Regions from separate parts of the Erwinia sp. AC075 genome, predicted to be linked through region 1. Evidence: predicted binding sites of a transcription regulator. Region 1 holds the regulator's gene; the other holds the start of a gene.
The links. The regulator PhoB, encoded in region 1, activates phosphate uptake and scavenging genes when phosphate is short. The targets are predictions, from matches to a motif close to CTGTCATAAAACTGNCNNAT.
Positions count from the first base shown of each region.

Region 2: the regulator PhoB is predicted to act here: its motif matches at 3,049-3,068, upstream of rbsK (ribokinase).

Region 1 is NZ_CEEDEU010000001.1:2,593,106-2,598,314, forward strand. It holds gene AC0IXH_RS12380 (PstS family phosphate ABC transporter substrate-binding protein) at 1-890, opposite strand, end outside; gene phoR (phosphate regulon sensor histidine kinase PhoR) at 909-2,222, opposite strand; gene phoB (phosphate response regulator transcription factor PhoB) at 2,246-2,935, opposite strand; gene sbcD (exonuclease subunit SbcD) at 3,135-4,358, shown strand; gene AC0IXH_RS12400 (AAA family ATPase) at 4,355-5,209, shown strand, end outside.
Region 2 is NZ_CEEDEU010000001.1:3,018,867-3,024,075, forward strand. It holds gene AC0IXH_RS14275 (aldose 1-epimerase family protein) at 1-737, opposite strand, end outside; gene fucP (L-fucose:H+ symporter permease) at 734-2,059, opposite strand; gene rbsK (ribokinase) at 2,073-2,987, opposite strand; gene deoC (deoxyribose-phosphate aldolase) at 3,176-3,847, shown strand; gene deoR (DNA-binding transcriptional repressor DeoR) at 3,872-4,648, shown strand; gene AC0IXH_RS14300 (2-hydroxyacid dehydrogenase) at 4,658-5,209, opposite strand, start outside.

The sequences.
Region 1 (5,209 bases):
TGCTCTGGCGATAACGGCAGATATCCCGCCTGGGTGACCAGCGCCTGGCCGTCAGCGGATAACACGTGATGAAGAAACGCGGCGGTAAGAGGTTCCAGCGGCTTGCCGGGTGGTTTATTGACGTACAGGTACAGCTTGCGGGCGTAAGGATAACGGCCGCTGCGAATATTGGCCGCATCCGGCGCCACCCAGTTCTGGCCATCGCGGGACACCGGTAATGTCTTCACACCGCTGAGATGAATGCCCATGCTGGCATAGCCAATGGCATTCAGCGTGCCCGCCACGGCCTGCACCACCGCCGCAGAGCCGGGATATTCCCCGACATCATTGCGGAAATCGCCATTGCACAACGCCTGCTGCTTGAAAAAGCCCCAGGTGCCGGAAGCGGAATTGCGGCCAAAACGCTGCAAAGGACGGGACACCCAGCTTGGTTGAGTTAACTGCACATCGCCCCAGCGATCCACCGCGGAGAGCGCGCCACAGCGCCGGGTAACGGAAAAGATCGCATCGAGCTGCTGCGTATTCAGACCCTTGATCGGGTTGTCCTGATTGACCACCACCACCAGCGCATCCATCGCCACCGGCACGGCCAGCGGTGGATAGCCATAGCGGTCCTCGAACAGCTGGCGCTCAACCGCCTGCATCGGGCGACTCATTGCGCCAATCTGCGCCGCGCCGGCCGCCAGCGAGGTGGGTGCGGTAGAGGAACCAGCGGCCTGCACCTGCACATTTACGCCCGGAAACTGCCGGTTGAAGCTATCGCCCCACAGCGTCATTAAGCTGCCGAGGGTATCCGAGCCAACGCTGGTCAGGTTACCGGCCAGCATCCCCTCTTGTGCCTGGGTGGTCAGGCTGAAACAGGCCAGCAGCATCAGAAACAGCTTTTTCATCACAGGGTTCCGCTACGATCATCGAACCGCATTCTGTGCCAACTCGCTGCTGACAATCAACCTTGGTGGTAAGGAGAAGCTGAAACAGGTCTCTTTGCCAGGCTGGCTGGTGATGTCCAGCCGGGTGTTGTGGTGGCTGAGCGCATGCTTGACGATCGCCAGGCCAAGCCCGCTGCCGCCGGTTTGCCGCGAACGGGCCTTATCGACGCGGTAAAAGCGCTCGGTCAGCCGGGGAATATGCTCTTGTGCAATGCCCGGACCGTTATCCTTCACCTTAAATTGCGCGCCCTGTGGAGTTCTCAGCCAGCTGATATCGATGCGCGTGCCGGCCGGCGTGTGGTTAACCGAGTTGTACACCAGGTTTGAGATGGCGCTGCGCAGCTGTTCATCATTGCCATACACCCGCAAATCCGCGTCCATCGTGAAGTGAATCTCGTGCCGGCCCTGGCTCAGGGTTTCCGCTTCACGCTGCAGCAGACGCAGCATCATCGGCACGTCGACTTTTTCCTGCAGATCCAGCGCCGGTGCGGCTTCAATCCGCGACAGGGTCAGCAACTGTTTCACCAGGCCGTCCATGCGGCGGGTCTGCTCCTGCATGGTGTGCAGGGCCTTGTCACGCAGCGGGCCTTCCATCACCGAATCGTTCATCATCTCCAGATAGCCCTGCAGCACCGTTAACGGCGTGCGTAGCTCATGGCTGACGTTAGCGAAGAAGTTGCGCCGGGCACCCTCAAGCTGATGCATCTGCGTCACATCACGGGCCACCAGCAGCCATTGCCCTTCCGAGTAGGGCATTACGCGGAATTCCAGCTGACGATTGCTGTTCAGCACCAGCGTCAGCGGTCGGGTAAAATCGCGCTGCCGCACATAGCGGGTAAACTCGGGATAGCGCAGCAGGTTAAGGATGTTCTGACCATTGTCTTCCGGCCAGCGCAGTCCCAGCATCTGTTGCGCCAGGCCGTTACACCAGAAAATGGTGCCCTCTTCTGTGGTCAATACCACCGCATCAGGTAAGGATTCGGCGCCACTGCGAAAGCGTTTGATCAGATGGCCCAGCTCACGCCGACGCCGGCGATTTCTCGCCTGCATCTGGTAAAGGCCATAAAAGAGAGGTTCCCAGCTGCCGCGCCCCGCCGGTGGCGTCATGCTGCGGTCAATCCACAGCCAGTGGGATAAACGAAGTAAATTAGCGAAATGCCAGCCCAAAACGGCTAACACCGATACCAGTAGCAGCCAGGGCAGGTAGCCCACCAGCAGCCCCAAAATCAGGGCCGGAAGGCAGGCGAGCACCACTTCCAGCAACAATCTCTTCCAGGAGAGGCGTTCCAACACGGTGAAGACTCCAGTGCGAACGATCAGTAACGTGCAGAGAAACGGTAACCTGTTCCGCGAACCGTCTGCACCATGCGATCGTGCCCGGTCAGTTCCAGCGCTTTACGTAAGCGGCGAATATGAACGTCAACGGTACGATCTTCGACGTACACGTTAGTGCCCCAGACATGATTAAGCAACTGCTCACGGCTGTAAACCCGCTCAGGATGGGTCATAAAGAAATGCAGCAGCTTGTATTCCGTCGGCCCCATTTCCAGCGGCTGGGTGTCTGACATCACGCGATGAGACGAAGGATCCAGGCTCAGTCCCTGCATCTCAATCACTTCTTCCACCGCCATTGGCGAGATCCTGCGCATCACCGCTTTAATCCGCGCCACCAACTCTTTCGGCGAAAACGGCTTGGTAATATAGTCGTCAGCCCCCACTTCCAGACCGCGAACGCGATCTTCTTCTTCACCGCGCGCCGTCAGCATCATCACCGGAATGTCGCGGGTCATCGCTTCACGCTTTAAATGCTTGATAAACTGAATGCCTGAACCACCCGGGAGCATCCAGTCCAACAGGATCAAATCAGGCCAGGGTTCGATAAGCAAATTGACCGCACTGTCATAATCTTCCGCTTCTATCGGTTGATAGTCATTTTGCTCCAGCACGAAACACAACATCTCACGGATTGGGGCTTCATCTTCGACTACCAGAATACGCTTAGCCATTATTGCTCCTGCTACTGTGACGGAATGTCACTGGATTTGCGGCGTCATTATGCGTCAGTTTTATGACAGTTTTATGAAAAAAGCACGGCCCGGGCCGCCGTTTAATAACACTTTTGTGAAGGTTACAGTCATTCAGACTGGGGTTTTACGCGTTGCTGTTTATAATCGTCGACTCTGCCTTGCGCCTTAAAGGGATCTCATGCGAATTATCCACACGTCAGACTGGCATCTGGGCCAATTTTTTTACACCAAAAGCCGCGCCCCGGAACATCAGGCTTTTACAGACTGGCTGCTGGCTCAGGCGGTGGAACATCAGGTAGATGCCATTATCATCGCGGGGGATATCTTCGACACCGGTTCGCCGCCCAGCTATGCGCGCGAGCTGTATAACCGTTTCGTGGTCAACCTCCAGCAAACCGGCTGTCAGCTGGTGGTGCTGGGTGGCAATCATGATTCCGTCGCCACGCTGAATGAATCGCGTGAGCTGCTGGCCTGTCTCAACACCCGGGTGATCGCCGCGGCCAGTGACGATATCGCCCAGCAGGTGGTGATCCTGAATAAGCGCAATGGCGAACCTGGCGCGGTCCTGTGCGCCATTCCCTTCCTTCGCCCGCGTGACATCACCGTCAGCCAGGCCGGTCAGTCTGGCCATGAGAAGCAGCAGACCCTGCTGGAGGCCATCACCCAGCATTACGATCGCTGCTGGCAGGCGGCGCAGGCCGAGCGGCAAAGGCTGGATTTACCGTTGCCGATTATTGCTACCGGCCATCTGACCACCGTCGGCGTGACCAAAAGTGATGCGGTACGCGATATCTATATCGGCACGCTGGATGCTTTTCCGGCCCAGGCATTTCCCCCGGCGGATTACATCGCGCTCGGCCATATCCACCGCGCGCAGCGCATCGCCAACACGGAGCATATTCGCTACAGCGGCTCCCCGATTCCGCTCAGTTTTGACGAGTTGGGCAAAGACAAAAGCGTGTTTCTGGTCGACTTTGCCGACGGCAAGCTGAGCCAGGTTGAAACGCTCTCCGTCCCGCTGTTTCAGCCGATGCAGATGATCAAAGGCTCGCTGGAGGAGATTGAGCAGCAGCTGGCCGCGATTGCGCCGCGTGAAGATGGCAAGCCGGTGTGGCTGGATATCGAGATTTCCACCCAGGCGTGGCTGAACGACCTTCAGCGGCGTATTCAGGAACTGACCCAGGAAATGCCGGTAGAGGTGGTGCTGTTGCGCCGCAGCCGCGAGCAACGGGAACAGGTTATCGACCGGCAAAACAATGAAACCCTCAGCGAACTCAGCGCGCAGGAGGTGTTTAGCCGCCGTCTGGCGCTGGAAGAAAATGAACAGCCTGAACGGCTGGCGCGGGCGACGGCGCTGTTCACCCTGACGCTGGCAGAAATTGATGATGAGGTGCAACCGTGAAAATCCTGACGCTGCGGTTCAAAAACCTCAACTCGCTTAAAGGCGAATGGAAGATAGATTTTACCGCCGAGCCCTTTGCCAGCAACGGTTTGTTTGCCATTACCGGCCCGACCGGCGCGGGAAAAACCACCCTGCTGGATGCCATCTGCCTGGCGCTGTACCACGAGACGTCGCGGCTGGGGAAACTCTCGCAGACGCAGAACGATTTGATGACCCGCGACACCTCAGAATGTCTGGCCGAGGTTGAATTTGAAGTGAAAGGCGTGGCCTGGCGGGCATTCTGGAGCCAGAACCGCGCACGCGGCGCGGTGGATGGCAATTTGCAGGCCCCGCGCGTCGAGCTGGCCCGCTGTGATGACAACAAAATCGTCGCCGATAAGGTGAAAGACAAGCTGGATATGCTGACGGCGCTGACCGGGCTGGATTTCGAGCGCTTTACCAAATCGATGATGCTGTCGCAAGGGCAGTTTGCCGCCTTTCTGAATGCCGATGCCAACAGCCGGGCAGAGCTGCTGGAAGAGCTGACCGGCACCGAAATCTACGGTCGCCTGTCCGCCAACGTCTTTGAACGGCATAAAAACGCCAAAGTGGCGCTGGATACGCTGCGTGCGCAGGCCAGCGGCATGGCGCTACTCGACGAAGAGCAACTGCAGCTGCTAACAACCCAGTTAGAGCAGTTGGTGTCGGATGAGCAGGTACTCACTTCGCAACATCAGCAGCACAGCCTTTTATGGCAATGGCAGCAGCAATATCACGCGGCCTTGCAGGCGCTGAAAGCGGCCGAAGACGATCATCAGCAGGCCGAAAGCGCCTGGCAACATGACAGCGGCGAGCTGGCGCGTCTGGTTCAG
Region 2 (5,209 bases), 430 kb from region 1:
ATCTCCGGATCGTACATTTCCGGGCGGGTCAGCCCGCCAAAGGCCTGCGGTTCCGCCGCAAGCTGACGGGTATAGTCCAGCCACACCGGCGTTGGATGCACGTGGCCAGGAATCGAGGTCCGCAACGTAAAGGCACTGTCCGGAATACTCTGGCTAAAAGTGCCGTTGTCGACATAGGCGCTGTTCATATGGCACATGTACTGCAACGGCATCGCCTTGCCGGACAGATTGGTGACCGCCATCTCAATGCGCAGGCGCGGCCGATCCGCCAACAACGTCACACCTGGCAATGCGCGATAGTGATGGCCAAAACCTTTGATGTACTCCACCTCGCCGCGCACCGACACGCCCTCTTCTTCCAGCACGATCCAGGCGCTATCCATGCGGGCGCAGGCCATCTCGCCGTGCAACGCATGGACATCGCCCTCGCCAGGGCAACCGTTGGCCAGCAGGCCGGAGTGGAAGGCGAAGCAGCCGTAAGTGTCGATAATGTCCTTGCCCGGCAACGGTTGCTTAAAGCCGTTGCCCATGGTCATCCGCTGACCGTCGAAAGCCGCATCCCACACCATCTGCCCGTAATACGGCAGCACGATTACATAGCCACGGCGGTTCTCCATCCGCACCGCCTCAATCCCTGAGGGGTAACGGAACAGATCGACTTTGACGTCGGCGTTATCCAGCAGCGTGCGCGGCGTTTCACCGAACAGCGAGGGATGCAGTGGCAAAGTGGTTCTCATCGTGCCTCCTCAGCCAGACGACCAGTAACTGCCGGCTGTTTTTTGTGGCGCAGTTCGCCCCAGAAGTAGAAGCCCACCCAGGCGAAGCACAAAAGTGAGACGCCAAACGCCATCTGCATCGAGCCGAGACGGTCAGATACCAGACCCTGCAAGGCCGGGATAAAGGCGGCACCGACAATCGCCATCACGATAAACGCGCCGGCCACTTCGGTGTATTTGCTCTCGACGGTAGACAGGGTGCCGGCATAAATCGTCGCCCAGCACGGTCCAAACAACACGCTGACGAACACGGCGGCATAGACGGCGGTGAAGTTCGGCACCAGCATCACGTAGGCCAGCGTGGCCACACCGACGATGGAATAAGCAATCAGCACCTTCTCGGCGCGGAAGCGCGTCATCAGGAAGTTGGCGACAAACTTGCCGATAAAGAAGCAGATAAAGCTGTAAATCATAAAGTTAGAGGCATGACGCTCGTTGGCCGCACCGAGGTTCAGCGCCAGACGAATGGTGAACGACCAGACCGCCACCTGCATCCCCACGTAAAGGAACTGCGCAATGATGCCGCGCTTGAAGTGGCGGTTTTTGGCCAGATAGCTGAAGGTTTCGCCAAGGCTCGGCAGCTTTTTCTCATTGCTCTGCGGTTTGCAGTGCGGATAACGGGTCAACAGGAACAACACCATCACCACCACCAGGACCATCACAAGGTATTTGTAAGGTTCCAGCGTGTGCTCCAGCATGGTCAGACGGAACTGGTGCAGCTGTTCCGGGTTCATGCCGGCCATCTGGCTGTGCAGGCTGTCGCCATCCTGGAACACCAGGTATTTGCCCAACACGATGCCCATCAGCGCGCCAATCGGGTAGAACGTCTGGCTGACGTTCAGCCGCAACGTGGCGTGATCGCGGTGACCGATCATCGAGCTGTAGGTATTCGCCGCCGTTTCCAGGAAGCTCAACCCGATAGCAATCGCGAAGATCGCCGCCAGGAACATGGTGTAGGTCGCCATATGCGAAGCCGGATAGAACATCACGCAACCGGCGATATACAGCGCCAGCCCCAGCAGGATCGCAATCTTGTAGCTACTGCTGCGGATCACCAGCGAGGCCGGGATGGCAATTAAAAAGTAGCCGCCGTAAAAGGCGCTCTGCACCAGCGCGCTGGCGAAATCGCTGAGGGCGAAAACGCTTTTGAACTGGGTGATCAAAATATCATTCAGGCTGGCGGCGCAGCCCCATAACGGGAACAGGCACGAGAGCAAAATAAACTGAAACAGTGGCGTCTTATTTAAATAGCCATCAGGCTGCTGGACGATGGTCGGTTGCATAGCGAATCCTCAGTTAATCGTTGAGAAAACGGTGGAAGGTATCGGCATCAGGGTACGAAAGCTGGGTTCCCCGTCCGGTGACGCTACAGGCGGCATAGTCGGAGGCAGACTGCATTGCCTTCGCGATATCGCCATGCTGGATCAGAAAGTGGGCAAAGCAGCCGATAAAGGCATCCCCTGCGCCACTGGTATCAATCGCCTTCACCGGCGTGGGCTTAATGCGGTGGACGGCATCCCCCTGCATCCACACCGATCCGCGGCTGCCGAGAGTGATAATCAGGTTTTTCAGGCCGCGTCCCAGCAGCATCTGCCCGGCGCGCAGCACCTCGTCTTCGGTGCTGACCGGCAGGCCCGTCAGGATCTCCAGTTCGGTTTCGTTCGGCATAAAGAAGTCGCACTGGCAGGCGTAATCGATGTCCAGACCGGCCACCGCCGGCGCGGGATTGAGGATCACCTGAATGCCGTTCTGCCGCGCAAAGTCGATGGCGTAATAGACCGTCGGCAGCGGGATCTCCAGCTGCAACACCATCAGACGACAGCGCTTAAGATCGTCCGCGGCGGCATCAATATCCGCCGGAGACAGGTGCGCGTTGGCCCCTTTGATAATCAGGATGCGGTTTTGCGACTGGTCATCGACAAAAATCGGTGCCACGCCGCTGGAGGTGCCCGCCGCGACGGTGACGTGCTGCGCGTCGACGCCGAACCGCTGCAAGTTTTTCACCGTGTTGTCCGCAAACAGGTCTTCGCCCACTTTGCTGACCATCATCACGCTTGCACCCAGCTTCGCCGCCGCAACGGCCTGGTTGGCCCCTTTGCCGCCGCAGCCCAGTGCAAAGTCGGGCGCTTCTAAGGTTTCACCGGCTTTCGGCATGCTGTTGGTGTAGGTGATCAGATCGACCATATTGGAGCCGATGACGGCAATGTCCATGACGTTTTCCCCGTGTAAATTTTCATCATTAAATGTTGTGGAAATAACAATAACAATCATCTCATGTTATTTTTGTGACACCCGTCTCAGCCTGAAAATCCCGCCCGCGAGATGTTAATTGGCGATTGACGCCAGAATGAAAATGTTATTATTTTAACAAAACCCCCTAATCTGCTGAGGAGCTTCCCGTGCAAAACCTGGACTATGCCCGCTACATCGACCACACCCTGCTGGCGGCGAATGCCACCGTGCAACAGATCGCCACCCTGTGTGACGAAGCCATCGCCCACCACTTTTACGCGGTGTGCGTCAATTCGGGTTATGTGCCGTTAGTGGCGGAGAAGCTGGCGGGAAGTGAGGTAAAGGTCTGTTCCGTCATCGGTTTTCCGCTGGGTGCCGGGCTGACCAGCGCCAAAGCCTTCGAAGCGAAAGCCGCCATTGCGGCCGGTGCGCAGGAGATTGATATGGTGATTAACGTCGGCTGGCTGCAAAGCGGTGAGGTGAAGGCCGTCAGCGCCGATATTCAGGCGGTGCGCGAGGTTTGCGGCCCGATCCCATTGAAGGTAATATTAGAGACCTGCCTGCTTAGCGATGCGCAAATCATTCAAATCTGTGAAATTTGTCGTGAACTGAAGGTCGCGTTTGTGAAAACGTCCACCGGTTTCAGTACCGGCGGCGCGCGCGAAGAGCACGTCCGTCTGATGCATGACACCGTTGGCCCCGAGGTGGCGGTCAAAGCATCCGGCGCGGTGCGCGACCGGCAGACGGCAGACATCATGATCCAGGCGGGCGCCAGCCGTATCGGCACCAGCTCCGGCGTCGCCATCGTTAACGGCAGCGCTGCCGGCGAGGGTTATTAACCGTATTATCAGGAGTGACTGACCATGGAAACCCGCCGCGACGAGCGCGTAAACAAGCTGGCATCTGCGCTTAAGCGAACCGATAAAATCCACCTGCGAGAGGCGGCGCGACTGCTGGGTGTGTCCGAGATGACCATCCGTCGCGATCTCAACGAACAGCCGTCGGTGGTGGTGTTATTGGGGGGCTACATTGTCAGCGATCCGAAAAGCAATCAGGGTCACTACTTTGTCTCCGATCAGCAGGCGCATAACGTCGAGAAAAAGCGGCGTCTGGGCCAGCTGGCGGCGTCGCTGATTGAGCCGGGTGATACGGTGTTCTTTGACTGCGGCACCACCATGCCGTGGATTGTCGATGCCATCGATAATGAGCTGGCGTTTACCGCCATCTGCTGCGCGATGAACACCTTCCTGGCGCTGAAAGAGAAACCGGCCTGTCAGGTGATCCTCAACGGCGGTGAGTTTCATGCCGACAACGCCATCTTCACTCCGCTGGGTCACGGCTCGGTAATGGACAGCCTGTGTCCCGGCAAAGCCTTTATCTCTGCGGCAGGCATTGATGCCGGTCAGGGTGCGACCTGCTACAACCTCAACGAATTGCCGATGAAGCATCAGGCGATGCAGCGTGCCAGCCACAAGATTCTGGTGGCTGACAGCAGCAAGTTTGGCAAAGTGTTGCCCGCCCGCATCGGCGAACTCAGCGCCTTCGAGACGCTGGTCAGCGACGATGCCCCGCCGAAAGAGCTGGCGCAGAAGCTGAAACAGCTGGGCATTGACGTGATGGTCGGGCAGAAAGCGCGTTAGGTCAGCCTCTTACGCCCAGCGATTAAGGATCTCTTCGCCATCGCGTAAGCGGCGCAGGTTTTCACATACCCCCGCCACGTTGCCGTTCAGCGAATTATCGGTGACGCCGCCGATATGCGGCGTGGCGATCACGTTGTACTGAAACAGCGCGTCATCCGGCTCGGGCGGCTCCTGCCAGAACACATCCAGCCCGGCGCCTGCCAGGTGATTCACTTCCAGCGCCGCCAGCAACGCCTGCTTTTCAATCAGTCCGCCCCGCCCCAGGTTGATCAGGAAACTGCCCGGCTTCATCTGCGCCAGCGCGGTTTCATCGATGATATGGCGGGTGTCGGCATTGTCGGGCAGGCTGAGGATCACAAAGTCGGCGTCATTCAGCAGCGCGGGCAGATGGGCCATATTGCCCAGCCAGTCCAGCTGATGCGCTTTAGCAAAGGCCTGATCGGCGGTGCGTTTCACGCCAATCAGCCGCACGCCAAAGGGTGCCAGTCGTTTCGCCAGCGCTTTACCGATGCCGCCCAGCCCCACCAGTCCGACGGTTTTCCCCATCAGCCCCATGCCCAC